Regions from separate parts of the Polyangium mundeleinium genome, predicted to be linked through region 2. Evidence: predicted binding sites of a transcription regulator. Region 2 holds the regulator's gene; the other holds the start of a gene.
The links. The regulator HrcA, encoded in region 2, represses chaperone genes, less so after heat shock. The targets are predictions, from matches to a motif close to GNTAGCACTCNCCNNNGGNGAGTGCTANC.

Region 1 (7,465 bases), 8.6 Mb from region 2:
AGAGGTCCTCGTAGGTGTCGGTCGCGGCGTTGTAGCCAAACGAGCCTTGCCCCGTGCGGACCTTCTCGACGACGACGCTGCCGTCGATGCCGGCGTTCGTGGCGATCTGCCGGATCGGCGCCTCGGCGGACTTGCGCACGATGCGCACGCCCACGTCGCGCTCGTCGCCGAACTTGAGCGTGTCGAGCACGGACGCCGCGCGGAGCAGCGCGACGCCGCCGCCGACGACGATGCCCTCCTCGACGGCCGCGCGCGTGGCGTGCAGCGCGTCCTCGACGCGGGCCTTCTTCTCCTTCATCTCGACCTCGGTCGCCGCGCCGACGCGCACCACGGCCACGCCACCGGCGAGCTTCGCGAGGCGCTCCTGGAGCTTCTCGCGATCGTAGTCGCTCGACGTGTCGCCGATCTGCTTGCGGATCGACTCGACGCGGGCCTTGATCGCGGCCTTGTCGCCGGCGCCGTCGACGATGACGGTGTTGTCCTTGTCGATCTCGACGCGGCGGGCCGTGCCGAGGTCGCGCAGCGTGGCGGTGTCGAGCTTCTGGCCGAGGTCCTCCATGAAGGCCGTCGCGCCCGTCAGGGTCGCGATGTCCTTCAGCATCTCCTTGCGGCGATCGCCGAAGCCGGGGGCCTTCACGGCGGCGACCTTGAGCGTGCCGCGCAGCTTGTTCACGACGAGCGTCGCGAGCGCCTCGCCCTCGATGTCCTCGGCGATGATGAGGATCTCGCGGCCGTTCTTCACGACCTGCTCGAGCACCGGGAGGAGATCGGCCATCGCCGAGATCTTCTTCTCGTTCACGAGGATGAGGGGGTTGTTGAGGACCGTCTTCATCTTCTCGGGATCGGTCACGAAGTACGGCGAGAGGTAGCCGCGGTCGAACTGCATGCCCTCGACCGTGTCGAGCTCGGTCGACATGCGCTTGTTCTCTTCGACCGTGATCACGCCCTCCTTGCCGACCTTCTCCATCGCCTCGGCGAGGATGTTCCCGATCTCCTTGTCGCCGTTGGCGCTGATCGTGGCGACCTGGGCGATCTGGCCCTTGTCCTTGGTCGGGACGGCTTGCTTCTTCAGCTCGCCGAGGATGGCGCTGACGGCGGCGTCGATGCCGCGCTTCAGGTCCATCGGGTTGTGACCGGCTTCGACGAGGCGGAGGCCCTCGTTGTAGATGGCCTGGGCGAGGACGGTCGCGGTGGTCGTGCCGTCGCCAGCCTTGTCGCTCGTCTTCGAGGCGACCTCACGGACCATCTGCGCGCCCATGTTCTCGAGCTTCGAGTGCAGCTCGACTTCCTTGGCCACGGTGACGCCGTCCTTCGTGACGACCGGCGAACCCCAGCTCTTCTCGATGACGACGTTCCGGCCCTTCGGCCCGAGGGTCACCTTCACGGCCTCGGCGAGCGTGTTGACGCCCCGGAGGATCGCGGCGCGCGCGCTACGGCTGTAAATGATCTGCTTGGCGGACATGGATCTTCTTCCCTTTGGGGTTGGTGAGGAGAGGGCGGGCGTTCAGCTCGCGGCGCCTTCGCCGCCGGTGATCGCGAGCAGGTCGTCCTCGCGCAGGAGCACGAAGTCCTCGCCGTCGATCTTCACCTCGTTGCCGGCGTACTTGCCGAAGAGGACGACGTCGCCGACCTTGATGTCGAGCGGCCGGAGCTTGCCGTCGCGGAGGAGCTTGCCGTTGCCCACGGCCACCACGCGCCCCTCGATGGGCTTCTCCTTGGCCGAATCCGGGATGATGATCCCACCCTTCGTCTGGGTCTCGCTCTCGAGACGCTTGACCACGATGCGGTCGTGCAGCGGCCTGATCTTCATGATGGCTTCCTCTATCGTCTGTTTGCGGGCCCCGGCGGGCCGACTCCCCCCGGCCGTGGCTCTTGGCCACGGAGGGTGTCGAGCACCAACGCCGCTGGCACTCGGCTATGCCGGTGGCTAAAACCGGCCCGGAAAATAGATCCCCCCTTTCCACCGTCAAGCCCACCCTGGGCCGGTTGGTCGTTTTTCCGGAGGGCGGCGTACGTCCCCGGAGCGCCCCGAACGCCCTCGTCCGTGGTGCGAGGAGGACAGCGGAAGGACGAACCCGGCCAAGACGGACGGAATATCCAAACAATCTCAAGCTGTTCCGAACGAACGACAAGAAGTGCTTGACAGGCCCGACGGTTCGGCTAAGTTGCGCGGCCCGTGGGCGACGGAGCGATTGCTCCGGTGCTCCACCGGTCCCTTGGCTTTGGCTCGCAAGGCTTGGGGACGCCGATCCTTGGGGGATCGTCTAATGGCAGGACGACGGTTTCTGGCACCGTCTATCAAGGTTCGAATCCTTGTCCCCCAGCCCGAAGTCGGCTAAGAAGTGTCGCCGACGGATTTGAAAACTGGTCCCATCGTCTAGCGGTTAGGACGCCGGCCTCTCACGTCGGTAACGCGGGTTCAATTCCCGCTGGGATCGCCAGGTAAAGCAGAAACAGCGAACAACGGCACCTTCGGGTGCCGTTTTCGTTTTGTGCCTTTGTTTCCGGACCGCGAGCGCCTCCGGCCCGGCCGGCGCGTCGCGTGTCGCGTAAGAAGGCCAGGTTGCGCACGCCGTCCTCATTTGAGAGAGAGGACGCATGAAGGCGCTCCAGTGCACAGAAAAAGGCGTCGTCCTCAGCGACGTCCCCGATCCCGCGCCCGCGCCGGGCGAGGTCGTCGTCAAGGTCCTGTCGACCGGGATCTGCAATACCGATCAGGAGCTCGCCCGCGGATACATGGGCTTTCGCGGCGTGCTCGGCCACGAGGTCCTCGGCCTGCACGCCGGCAAGCGTGTCGTCATGGAGATCAATTGCGCCTGCGGGAGCTGCGCGACCTGCCGTGCAGGCGGGCGCAACCATTGCCCCACGCGCACCGTGCTGGGAATCCTCGGCCGCGACGGCGGGATCGCCGAATTCGTACGGATCCCCGAGGAGAACCTGCATGTCTTGCCGGATTCGATCCCCGACGAGAGCGCAGCTTTCATCGAGCCGCTCGCCGCCGCGCTGCATGCCTTCGACGAGGCCGCGCCCCGGCCAGGAGATCGCGTTTGCCTGCTCGGCGATGGCAAGCTCGGCCTGCTCACCGGGCTCGCGCTCGCGGCGCGGCGCGGGGATCTCGGCCGCGCTGTCGCCGTCGGCCGGCACCGGGACAAACTCGCGCTCCTCGAAGCCGCCGGGCTCGACGTCGCGCTCGAATCCGGTTTTTCCGAGTCGGGGTTCGACCTCGTCGTCGAGGCGACCGGCCAGCCTGTGGGGCTCGCCCGCGCGCTCGCCATCGTGAAGCCGCGCGGCACGATCATCCTCAAGAGCACATATGCAGGCGTCGCGAACATCGACCTCGCGCCCGCCGTCATCAACGAGAACAGGATCATCGGCTCGCGCTGCGGCGATTTTCAGCGCGCCATCGACGTGCTCGCCCGCGGCGTCGTCGACCCGCGTCCGCTCCTTTCAGCGCGTTATCCGCTCGCGGACGCCGCGCGCGCGTTCGCACGCGCTGCCGAGCCGGGCGTCTTGAAGGTGCTCGTCCTGCCGTCTTGATTCAGGCCGACACGAGCACGACGCGCGTCACCTCCGGCGGCGCGCCGACCCGCGCCGGCGGCCCCGCCGTGCCGAACCCGCGGTTCACCCACAGCCGCGATCCATTCCGCTCGTAAAGCCCTGCGACATACCCGTACGGGAGCACGAGCTTGCCCGGCTGCAATGCGCCGAGGTTCACCTGCCCGCCGTGCGTGTGCCCCGAGAGCTGCAAGGCCACCTGTCCCGCGGCCTCCGGGAAAAACACTGGATTGTGGCAAAGCAAGACCCGCGGCAGGTCCTTCGGGACCCGCGCGAGCGCGGCGTCGAGGTTCGGCCCGTTCCCCGGCGAGAGCCGCCGCGCCCACACGTCCTCCACGCCGAGCAGCGAAAACCCGTCTTTCTCGTCGCCGATCACAAAACCGTCATTGCGCAGGACCCGCGCCCCGGCCGCCTTCAAGGCCGCCACGACCTCGTCGATCCCCGCATACCAGTCGTGGTTGCCCGGAATGGCCACGACGCCGTCCCGCGCGAGCGGCGCGATGTTCCGCACGAAGCGCCCGAGCATCTCCGCGTATTTTGCGTCGTTGTCGAGGAGATCACCGGTGAGCACGATCCGATCGGGCCGCGCCTTGCGCACGAGCTCCTCGGCCGCGCGCATCTCGGCATCGCCGACGAACGTGCCGAAATGAATGTCCGAGAGCTGGACGAGCGTATATCCGTCGAGGCGCTTCGACAGCCCCGGGATCCGGACGGGCACCTCCTCGATCACGTAATCGTGCCGGCCGAAGACCGCCCCATAAAATGAGCTGCCCGAGCCCACGAGCAGCGCCGACCCCGTCACCGCCTGCGTGAGGAAGTCACGGCGCGTGGGCAGGGCGGGCGTTGCCTCAGCCTCGGCTTTCGCGGGCTCCAGGGCAGGCGGCTCCACGGGCGCGGGCGCGGGTGCTGCGGGCTCGGTCGCGAGGGCGAGCACCGGTTCGGGCGCATGCGCGGGCGTAGGCTTCGCGCGGGACGCGAGCCACTTGAAAGGCAGGGCCCCGAGCTTCGCGAGATCCACGAGCAGGAGCAGGCCCGTGCTGATGAGGAGCGCGAGCAGGAGCGTGAACGCGACCTCGCCGAGCGGGCGCAGGCCGAGGGCGCGCGCGAGGATCATCGCCACCACGGACCCGAGCACCACGACGAGGCCGGCGCGCTCGGCCCGCACGGAGAGCCCGAACGCCTGCTTCACGCGGCGGCCCATGTAAAAACTCGCCGCGAAAAGGACAAGCGAGATGACGACGAAAAAGAACGCGATCCGCGGAATTCCCATGGGATGCCGTGCCCTCGGTCGCGGAGCGTAGCGCACGCCCGGCGCCCGCGGGAGGGGGCCGCCCGAAGAGATCCGGCTCGGTGCTCAGCGAGCCGATCGCACGCAACGAAAGCCGCCACCCGCGAAGCGATAATGCGGCTCGAACCGGGTGCGCGAATACGTCTTCAGCGATTGTGCGCCGAAGAGCCAGGAGCCGCCACGCATGACGTAGAGCGGGTGCGGCGGCCGCGCCGTGTTTTTCGGATTGCGCGAGGGGCCGTCCGTGTAAAACGCCGGATCGTCGACGTCCTCGCACCACTCCCATACATTGCCGGCCATGTCGAGGACGCCGTACGGCGACTGGCCCTCGGGGTAGGAGCCGACGGGCGACGTGCCGCGGTGTTTTCCACCGTAATGGGCCCGCGAGGGCGTCGGCTCGGCCTTGCCCCAGGGATACCGACGGCCGTCCGTGCCACGCGCGGCCTTTTCCCACTCGGCCTCCGTGGGCAAACGCTTGCCGGCCCACGAGGCAAACGCGCACGCGTCGTCCCACGAGACGTTCACCACGGGGTGCTCCTCGAGCCCCCGAGGCACGGCGCCTCGCGCCCAATGCGCGAGGAATCGACCGCCGCTCTCGTCGACCGGCTTGTATCCGGTGACCTGGACGAAGAGCGCAAATTGCCGATTCGTGACGGGCGCGCGGTCGATGTAATACGCATCGAGAAAAACCTCGCGGCGATCCGGGCCCATGAGAAACGACCCCGCCGGCACGAGCACGGACTCGGCGCCGTCGGTGTCGCGTAGGACCGTGGCGAGCGGCGGAATGGAGGTGCTGGTCGGGCGCACGGCGACGGGTCCCGGCGTGGGTTCGTCGATGGCGGCGAGCAGGCGCTCGCGGAACGCCGCGCAGGTCTGCGGTCGCTCGGAGGCGTTTTTCGCGAGCGCGGAGAGGATGAGGTCTTCGAGCAGGGTCGGGATCTCGGCGCGGTGGCGCGAGGGCGGCGGGGGCTCGGCCTGGACGTGCGACATCATGAGCGCGAAATGGTTGTCCTCGGGGAAGGGCGGCCGGCCCGCCGCGAGCTCGTAGAGCGAGACGCCGAGCGAGTAGATGTCCGAGCGATGATCGGCCGTCTTGTCGCCCTTGACCTGCTCCGGCGACATGTACCGGCAGGTGCCGAGCAGCGCGCCGCTCACGGTGTACGTCGTGCCTTCGAGGATCCGCGCGATGCCGAAATCGACGACCTTGGGGACGAGCTCGCCCGCAGGCCCGCGCATGACGAGCACGTTGTCGGGCTTGAGGTCGCGATGGACGATGCCCTGCCGGTGCGCCGCGTCCATCGCGTCGAGCACGGCGGTGAAGATCTCGCGGATTTCGACGAAGGGCATGCGGCCGCGCCATTTCACGAGGTGATGCGCGAGCGTTTGCCCCTCGACGTGTTCCATCACGATGCCGAGCAGGTGGTCGTGCTCGATGAGGTCGAAGACCGAGACGACGTGCGGATGCGAGAACGTGCGGAGGACGCGGGCCTCGCGGATGAAGCGGCGCCGGATCTCGGCGTCGCCCGCGAGGTTCGAGTGCAGGCACTTGATCGCGACCGTGCGGCCGCGCGCGCCGTCGTGCGCGCGGTAGACGACGCCCATGCCGCCCTCGCCGAGCACGCCCTGCACGGCGTACACGCCCGAGAGCACGGTGCCCGACGGGATGCGCATGGGCGGCAAGCGGCTGTTCGGCTGGGCCGACGCAGGCGTCGGCTCTGGCTGGACGTTGGGGGCTCCGCTCGGACGAGCCGAGCTGTGCCCCCAAGCCCCCTGTTCGACGGGTGTCGTCGGCGCGAGCGCGCTCGGCACCTTCATGAAGAGGACCGTGGGATCGGACGCGGCCGCGACAGGAGCGCCGCAATCGGCACAAAAACGCGCCTTCTCGCCGATCACGGCGCCGCAACGCCGGCAGGAGGGCTCGCCCGAGGCCATGGGGGCGGCAGAGCTTCGCAGATCGTCGGGGCACGAGGCAAGACATCGTCGCGCCCGAACCCTGCGTGGTAAAAAGCGACCATGGTTCTTCTGTCCGTCCTCGATCACGTGACGCGTGCGATGCTCGTGCGCCGCGGCGTCGAGAGCCGCTTCCTCGAAACGCCCGTCGGGCGCGTGCACGTGTACGACGCGCGTGGCCAGGGAACGGCCCCGCCGGTCGTGTTCCTGCACGGCATCGCCGCGTCCTCCGCGGTGTTCGCGCCGACCCTCGCGAGGCTCCGGAAAAAGAGCCGTCGCGTGCTCGCCGTCGACGCGCCGGGGCACGGCCTGTCGGGCGCGCCCTTGGTCACGCTCGGGCCCGAGCGCCTGTTCGAGGCCCTGTCGTACGTGCTCGATCACGAGATCGACGCGCCATCCGTCGTCGTCGGCAACTCGCTCGGCGGCGCGATGGCACTCCGGTACGCGCTGCGGAGCCCCGAGCGCGTCGCGGGCCTCGCGCTCACGTCGCCGGGCGGCGCGCCGGTCGAGGATCCCGAGGAGCGCGAGCGCTTCCTGCGCGGGTTCGTCCTTTCGAACGTGCGCGACGCCCGCGACTTCCTCGGGCGATTGAACCACGCCGTGCCGTGGTACGGGCCGCTCGTCGCGCCGGATCTCGTGCGTATCTTCAAGAACCCGTCCGTGCGATCGATC
Region 2 (7,465 bases):
TCTCGGCGAGGACGGGGACGACCTCCCACACGACACGCTCGATGACCTCGCGCGAGAGCGCGAGCACGCCTTCGATCTGCGTGGGCGTCAGGCCCATCTCTTCGAGGCGCGCGCTCAGCTGACCACCGTTCACGGCGGCGGCGACGGCGGGTTTGGCCGAGACGTCCGTCTTCGCAAGCGCGGGCTCGGGCTTCGCGGCGGCGGCGGGCGCGCCCGGGAGGCCGGCGTTCACGCCGCCCGGGTTGTAGAGCATCGTCTTCGCGCGCTGGGGCGGCGCGGCCGCAGCGGCGGTGGGCACGGTCGCAGCGGGTTTGGCGGCGGCCGCGGGGACCGGGGTCGGCGCGGCGACCGGCGCGGCGGCGGCCTTCGGGGCTTCGGCCGGCTTCGCGGGCGAAGCCAGCATCTTCTTGACCTTGTCGATCATCGCCGTGCTGTCGTACGGCTTGTCGATGTGGTCGTCGGCCTGGGCCGCGGAGCCCTTGGCCTGATCGTAGGGGTTTTGCTTGGACGACAGGATGAGAACCTGGGTCGCGGGCGAAGCCTGCTTGATCGCCTTGCAGAGGTCGTAACCGCTCTTGCCCTCGAGCGTGACGTCCGCGATCACGAGGGAAGGTTTCTCGGTTTTGAGCTTCTCCAGGGCCGCGTCGTGCCCATTGACCGCGACGCAGCGAAACTCGGGACCCGCAAACGTGATCTCGAGGACCTTGCGCATGGTCACGCTGTCGTCGACGGCGAGGATGGTGCTGGCCACGGAACGGTCTCCTCTGGGGTAAAGCGCCGCTAGGGCTGTCTTTCGCGCTATCTTCGGTCTCGCGCGCGCAGCGTGTCAACAAGCCGGATGATTTTCCCGCCGCGGGCGCTCATGCGGCGTTCGATGTCGAGCGCCCACGATCGAGCGTTGCTCTGAAGAGCGGGCCGAGCATAGCGCAGTCGAGGCCCGCGAGGAAAAATCGAGCGGCATATTCATGCGCGGTACGTCATCGTGCGCGCACGGTTGGTCCGCCTCCCCGCTGATTTCCTGCATGTCCCCGCGTCTTCCGCCTCGTACACGCCCCCGCGCCGCCCCGCGTGGTTCCCCTCGCACGCCGCCCCCCGCCGGTCAGCCCGCGAGCGCGCTCGGTTCGCCCGACGCGACCTGGGTCGTCCCGCCCGACCTCGGCGGTCGCCCGCTCGACGGGGTCGTCCGGACGCTCGCCGGAGTCTCCTGGTCCGACGCCCGAAGGCTCATCGAGACCGGCAAGATCGCGATCGACGGGACACAGATCCTCGATTCGACCCGGAAAACGCGAGCCGGCGCGGAGATCACGCGGCACCCGCGCGCGCCTTCGCCGAAGGTCGCGCGCCTCGCGGAGATCGGCGAGGAGCTCGTGGTGCACATGGATCCGGCCGTCGTCGTGGTGCGAAAGCCCGCGGGGATCTCGACGATCCCGTTCGGCGATGAGTCACCCGCCGAGCGCGAGAAAACGCTCGACGCGCTCGTGCGCGATCTGCTCGCGCGCCGCGACAAGATCCGCGGACGCGCGCCGCTCGGCGTGGTGCACAGGCTCGACAAGGCGACGAGCGGGCTGCTCGTCTTCACGCGGACACTCGCGGCGAAGAAGCACCTCTCGCAGCAGTTCCGCGAGCACTCGGTGCGTCGTGTCTACTTGGCGATCGTGCACGGCGAGATCGGGAAGCGGACGTTCCGATCAAGGCTCATCGCGGATCGCGGTGACGGGCTGCGAGGCTCGCTCGAAGAAGGCGAGCGTCGCGGGGAAGGGCAGCTCGCCGTGACGCACGTCGAGCCGCTCGAACGGCTGCGGGGCGCGACGCTGATCGCGTGCCGGCTCGAAACGGGACGAACGCATCAGATCCGCATCCACCTCTCCGAGGCGGGACATCCGATCGTCGGGGAGAACGTGTACGTGCGTGGCTACGCGGGCACGCGCATCGACGCGCCGCGGCTCATGCTGCACGCGACGGAGCTCGGCTTCATCCACCCGCAGACGGGCGACGAGGTCTTTTTTGAAGAACCCGCGCCCGAAGATTTTCAGCGCGTGCTCGAGCGACTGCGCGCGTTAGGATGATCCGCGCCTTCCGCCGAGCGCCTCGCTCATCGCGGTGGCCGTCGCGTCCACGAGGGGCATGACCTTCGCGTAGTCCATGCGCGTCGGGCCGAGCACGCCGACCGTGCCGGCGACGCGGCCATGCTCGGTGTACGGCGCGACGACGAGGCTGAGGTCTCCTTCGCCGAGCTCGCCGGCCTCGCTGCCGACGAACACCGTCACCGCGCCCGCGGCGATCACCTTGTCGAGGAGCGTCAGCAGATCCTCCCGCTCGGTGAGTGTGCGCAGCAGCTTCTTGAGACGCGACGCGTCGGTGTACTCGGGCAGGTCGATGAGCTTGCCCTGGCCCTCGATGACGACATCGCCGCTGCGGCGGTTCACGTCGGCGGTGGCGCGGCTGCCGAGCTCGAAGGCGCGACGACGCAGGGCGTCGAGCGCGATGCGTTCGTCGGCGAGGCGGCGCGCGAAGAGGTCGCGCGCTTCGCCGAGCGAGCGGCCTTCGATGACGTCGGCGAGCAGGTTGTGGATGCGCGTGAGCTCCGGCTCGGCAGGGACCTCTTCGATCTGGATGAAGCGGTTCTCGACGCTGCCGTCGGAGAAGACGAGTACGGCGAGGAGCTGACCGGGGCGCGTGGGGATGAAGCGGAGCTGCGAGAGCGCGCGGAGCTCGGTGCGCGGCGAGGCGATGACCGCGGCCGTGCCGGAGAGCTCGGACAGGTACCGCCCGGCCTCGCGCATCGGGTCTGTCGCGACCGCATAGATCTCGGCGAAACGTTTGCCGAGCTTGGCCTGCTCCTCGGGGCTGTAGGCGCGCGCCTGGACGAGCGTGTCGATGAAGAGGCGCAGCGCGCGGTCCGTGGGGACGCGGCCCGCGGAGGTATGCGGCTGCTTCAGGTACCCGGCCTCTTCGAGATCGGCGAGCACATTGCGGACGGAGGCTGCCGAGAGATCGAGGCCATACTTACGCGCGAGCGTGCGACTTCCCACCGCGGCGCCTGTCGAGATGAACTCGGTGACGACGGCGAGCAGGATTTTGCGAGAGCGGTTCGTCAGGTCACTCATGATCGCATCCGTCCCTACGAGTCGCCCGGGGCCGTCGTTTTCCTCCCCTGTGCTAGCTTGCTTCGCTTTTTGTAGGCCCGTTGGATGGGGGCGTCAAATCCGACCGACGAATCCCGGGCAAATTCTCCAAGGGACTCCAAAGTGCCGGATTCGTGCCCTGTTCTTAGGGAGGGCGCCTTTCGGATCGTCCAAGAAGGGTCTTCTCTCGCCTTCATCCACCTTCAACGGAGCGCGCTCTGGATCCCGGCTTCCTGGTGCAGGTTCCAGGACACGCTCGCCCGCTCTGTCGCTATGGTAATCCGCGTGCTGCGATCCCGTCGCAAGTCGTCCGCCCGACCGGCGGGCGCGTTCTTGGTCCTGCTCGTGCTCGCGCTCTCCTTCGCCGTGGCCGGCTGCCCTTGCGCCGGCACCGTGGTGAACGCGAACCCGCAGCTCCGTTGGTGGCTCTTCTCGAACTTCGGCGCGAGTCGGATCTGCCCGGAGATGCTGAAGGTCGGCGTGCCCTTGAAGACCGACTCGGCCTCGCCGGCCATGGGCCGCTTCTTCCCGATGACGTGCAACTACACCGTCGATGACGCGCGTCAGACGGTGGCTGTCACGTTTGCAGGGACGGGCTACGGCTACATGCAGCCGGCGAAGCGCGTCGGCTTCTCCACGTCGGCGACGATCGAGCTTCGGCCGGACTTCGCCATCTCCGACGAAGACATCTACGTGTGGGGCCGGCTGAACCGCATCATCTCGGGGCCCGACTTCCGCGTCGGATACATCGAGAACACCGCGTTCAACGTGGCCTCGAACATTCCGCCGTTCGGCACGCTGACGAACTTCTTCGGCAACCAGGTGATCACCGGCGAGCTCACGCGCGGCTTCACCGTCGTGGCGAACGAGGACCGCGGCAACGAGTTCGCGCTCGGGATCCTCACGCCGCCGAACAAGCCGATCAAGCCGTTCAAGGTGCAAGACGACGAGCGCTTCACGTTCGCGAACGAGACCGTCGACGTCCACGGCAACGCGCGTGACTTCCTCGGCCCCTTCGAGGTCGGCTCGGGGCAAGCGCTCTACCTGACGATGAGCGTGCAAGGGCCGACGGTCGACGTGATGATCGTCAGCAAGATGGTCGGGGATCCGTGGCGCGAGGGCTACCAGACGGGGCAGCCGCTCGGGGTAGCGCCGGGGCCCGTGCTCGGCGGCGCGCCGCTCGCGCCAGGGCCGGCGCAGACGCGGAAGTTCAGCCTCGCGCCGGGGCTCTACTACGTCGTGCTCGACAACACGCAGTACGCAGGCCTCGTGGCGCCGCCAGTGCAGGTATTGAACCCGCTCTACGATCCGATCGCGCGCGTCAGTTACGTCGCGCAGGTCGGCGAGTAAAACCCCGCCGCGTTCACGTCGAGGGCCCCTCTCCCGCGCAGGAGAGGGGCTCGCGCCTCAAGACACCTTTTTCTGACAGTCGGCGCAGGTGCCGTACATCTCGTGCTTGTGCGAGGTGACCTGAAAGCCGTAGCTACGCGCGACCTCGTCCTGGAGCGCTTCGATGCGCGGCTCCTCGAACTCGACGATCGTGCCGCACGAGATGCAAATCAGGTGATCGTGGTGCGCCTTTGCGTCGTCGGCGAGCTCGTAGCGGCTGAGGCCATCGCCGAAGCGACGCTCGGAGGCCACGCCGCACTCGGCGAGGAGCTTGAGCGTGCGGTAGACGGTCGCGTAGCCGATGCCTTTGTCGTGCACGCGGACCTCGGTGAGCAGGTCCTCGATCGTCATGTGCGACGCACCCTCGAAGAACGTGTCGACGATGAGCCGCCGCTGCGCCGTCGAGCGCAGGCCCTTTTTGGCCATGTACGCCTGGAGTCGAGCCCGCAAGCGATCCACGGCGGCCCGGTCCAGGGTCACGGCTTCCTCCCTCACGCTCGCGACCATGGTGTCATTTATCCCGTCCAGGTTTCCGTGCGTCAAGGGTCGCTTGGGCCGTTTTCCCACGTGTGTCCTCGCGTCGGTCCAGACTCTCGCACGCGATCGAGCGCTCGCACGTGCAAAACCGCCATCGCCCCTCCGAGCAGCGAGGCAAGCGGCGCGTAGGCCGGCGGAAGCACGCCAAACGCCACCGCGATCGCCCCGACGAGCGCAGGCAGGACGGCAATCGCGAGGCCCACGCGTGCTTCGAGGCGCGCGCGGTGCGCGATGGCGAGCGCGAGCGCCGCGTCGCGTACGTCGTCCGAGGCCAGCGCAACGGAAAGATCGCCCGGCGACGAGCCGGCCGCGCCAAGCGCGACCGCGACGTCCGCCGCGCCAAGCGCCCCCTCGTCGACGCTCGGATGACCCAGGACCGCGACGGACATGCCCGCGTCGATGAGCCTTCGAACCTCGGCCCCACGTTCGGTCGGCAAGACCTCGGGGCGAATGTGATCGACGTCGAGCGAGTGGCCGATGGCCTCGCACGTCTCGCGCGCGTCACCCGACATGATCACGGGTTCGATCTGTGCGTCGAGCAGGTGCTGCACCGCAGCACGCGCGCCGGGGCGCAGGCCGTCCTGCAAGCCGAGGATGCCGACGAGGCGCGCGCCGACCGCGACGAGGACGACGGTGCGGCCGAGGGCTTCGAGCTCGGCGATGCGTTGCTCGGCCGCGGCGATGGAGATGCGGTTCGCGAGGAGGAGCGCGCGGCTGCCGACGCATAGGTCCTCGCCCGAGCTCGTGACGGCCGTGACGCCGAGGCCGGGGACATGATGCGCGTTGCGCACGCCGTCGGGGCGCACCGAGCGGGTCACGGCGGCGCGCACGATTGCTGTGGCGATCGGGTGCTCTTCGCCGCGCTCGGCGCCAGCCGCGAGCGAGAGGACGTCGAGCGGTTCGAGCTTGCCGCCTGGAGCTTCGAGCTCCGCGAGCTCGGGTTCACCGAGGAGGAGCGTGCCGCGCGCGCAGAAGACGGCGACGTTGACGCGCGCCGCGCGGTCCCACGCGCCCTCGCTCTTGTAGGCGATGCCGCGGCGCTGCGCGTGCAAGATGCCGCGCGCGACGTGCACGCCGGCGACGCCCGCGATGAGCGTGGTCGCGAGCGCGGCGTGGGACGCGACCGCGGTCATCGCGATCTCGACGTAGGTACGGCCGCCGGCGATGAAGGCCGAGAGCGCGCCGGTCACGAGCGCGGCGAGCGACCAGCGCTCGGCGAGGGCCCGTGAGGCGCGCGCGATGGGCGCGAGGGCGTCGGCGCGGCGGCGTGGATCGATGAGGACACGCGCGAACGCGCGGTCGTTGCCGGCGAAGGTGCAGGTGCCGCGGAGCCGGCCGCGCACGACCTTCGCGCCCGCGACGACAGGCTCGCCCGCGCGTCTGCGCATGGGCGTGGTCGCGCCGAGCCAAGGCAGGACGAAGACCTCGCCCGAGCCGACGACGAGATCGACGGGGACGACCTCGCCCGGCTCGACGAGGACCTGCTCCCCGGGGCAGAGGTCGAAGACTTTGTTCTTCGCGATCTCGCCGGGAGAGCCGTCGTCGGGCGCGCGCCTGCCAGGGACGGCGAGCGATTGCGCGACGAAGGCGCGTTCGGCGAGGGAGGCGTGCCGCGCGCCTTCGAGCAACCACGCGCCGACGGCCGTCGCCGTGACGATGATGCCCGCAAGTGAAGCTGCCTCGGCGCCGAGCGAAGGAGCGGCGCGGAGCGCAGCGCCGATGGCAAGGACGAGCGAGAGGATCGAGGGCGCGAGGATCGGCGCAGGGTGCGGATCGGAGGGCTCGCGCGGGGTCGTGGCGGCGCGTCCGACGAGCATGCCGGCGCCGACGGACGCGAGCACGATGCGGGCGCCGATGACGAGGGTCGCGTCGCCGGCGAGGCCGAGCGCGACGGCGAGCGTGCCGGCGATCGTGGCGATGACGAGCAGGAGCGCGCCGATGTCACGCGGCTCGGGCACGTCGATGCGGGACGGCTCCTCGGTGAGGATGGTGTGCGCGATGGGCTCGACGAGGGTTCGATCGTCGAAGGGAGCGGGCGGCTCGGGGAGCGCGGCGTCGCTCGAAGCGGGCGCGTGGAAGGGGATGATGGGCGCGTCGTGGTTGCCGCGCGAGGGCTCGGGCTCGGCGCCGGATCGGCGGGGCGCGAAGAGGGAGAGCGGGACCCGCGCGGGGCGCGTGTTTTCGGCTTCGCCGGGGGGCTCGCCGAGGAAACACGCGCGGCAGGCGTGACGATCGCAGAAGAAGTGGAACTTGCTGTCGAAGATCCCGACGTGGCCGGCGCGCAGCGGATCAAGCAGCTTGCCGCACCCCGAGCACGGCACAGGATCGGCGACGGGTCCGAGTGCTCGCAACGCCGAGCCTCAGCCTGCCGCGCCGCCGCGGCCGACAGCGAACGGCGGCGGGCCGAAGCCGGG

Region 1: the regulator HrcA is predicted to act here: its motif matches at 1,904-1,932, upstream of groES (co-chaperone GroES).

The regions. Positions count from the first base shown of each region.
Region 1 is NZ_JAQNDO010000001.1:3,105,729-3,113,193, reverse strand. Features, by position in the region: gene groL (chaperonin GroEL) at 1-1,462, opposite strand, end outside; gene groES (co-chaperone GroES) at 1,505-1,810, opposite strand; tRNA gene POL67_RS12595 (tRNA-Gln) at 2,254-2,324, shown strand; tRNA gene POL67_RS12590 (tRNA-Glu) at 2,367-2,441, shown strand; gene POL67_RS12585 (alcohol dehydrogenase catalytic domain-containing protein) at 2,599-3,537, shown strand; gene POL67_RS12580 (metallophosphoesterase) at 3,539-4,825, opposite strand; gene POL67_RS12575 (bifunctional serine/threonine-protein kinase/formylglycine-generating enzyme family protein) at 4,910-6,775, opposite strand; gene POL67_RS12570 (alpha/beta fold hydrolase) at 6,857-7,465, shown strand, end outside.
Region 2 is NZ_JAQNDO010000001.1:11,662,175-11,669,639, reverse strand. Features, by position in the region: gene POL67_RS45995 (response regulator) at 1-751, opposite strand, end outside; gene POL67_RS45990 (RluA family pseudouridine synthase) at 1,023-2,066, shown strand; gene hrcA (heat-inducible transcriptional repressor HrcA) at 2,058-3,107, opposite strand; gene POL67_RS45980 (hypothetical protein) at 3,411-4,475, shown strand; gene POL67_RS45975 (transcriptional repressor) at 4,533-4,994, opposite strand; gene POL67_RS45970 (HAD-IC family P-type ATPase) at 5,054-7,402, opposite strand; gene argF (ornithine carbamoyltransferase) at 7,412-7,465, opposite strand, start outside.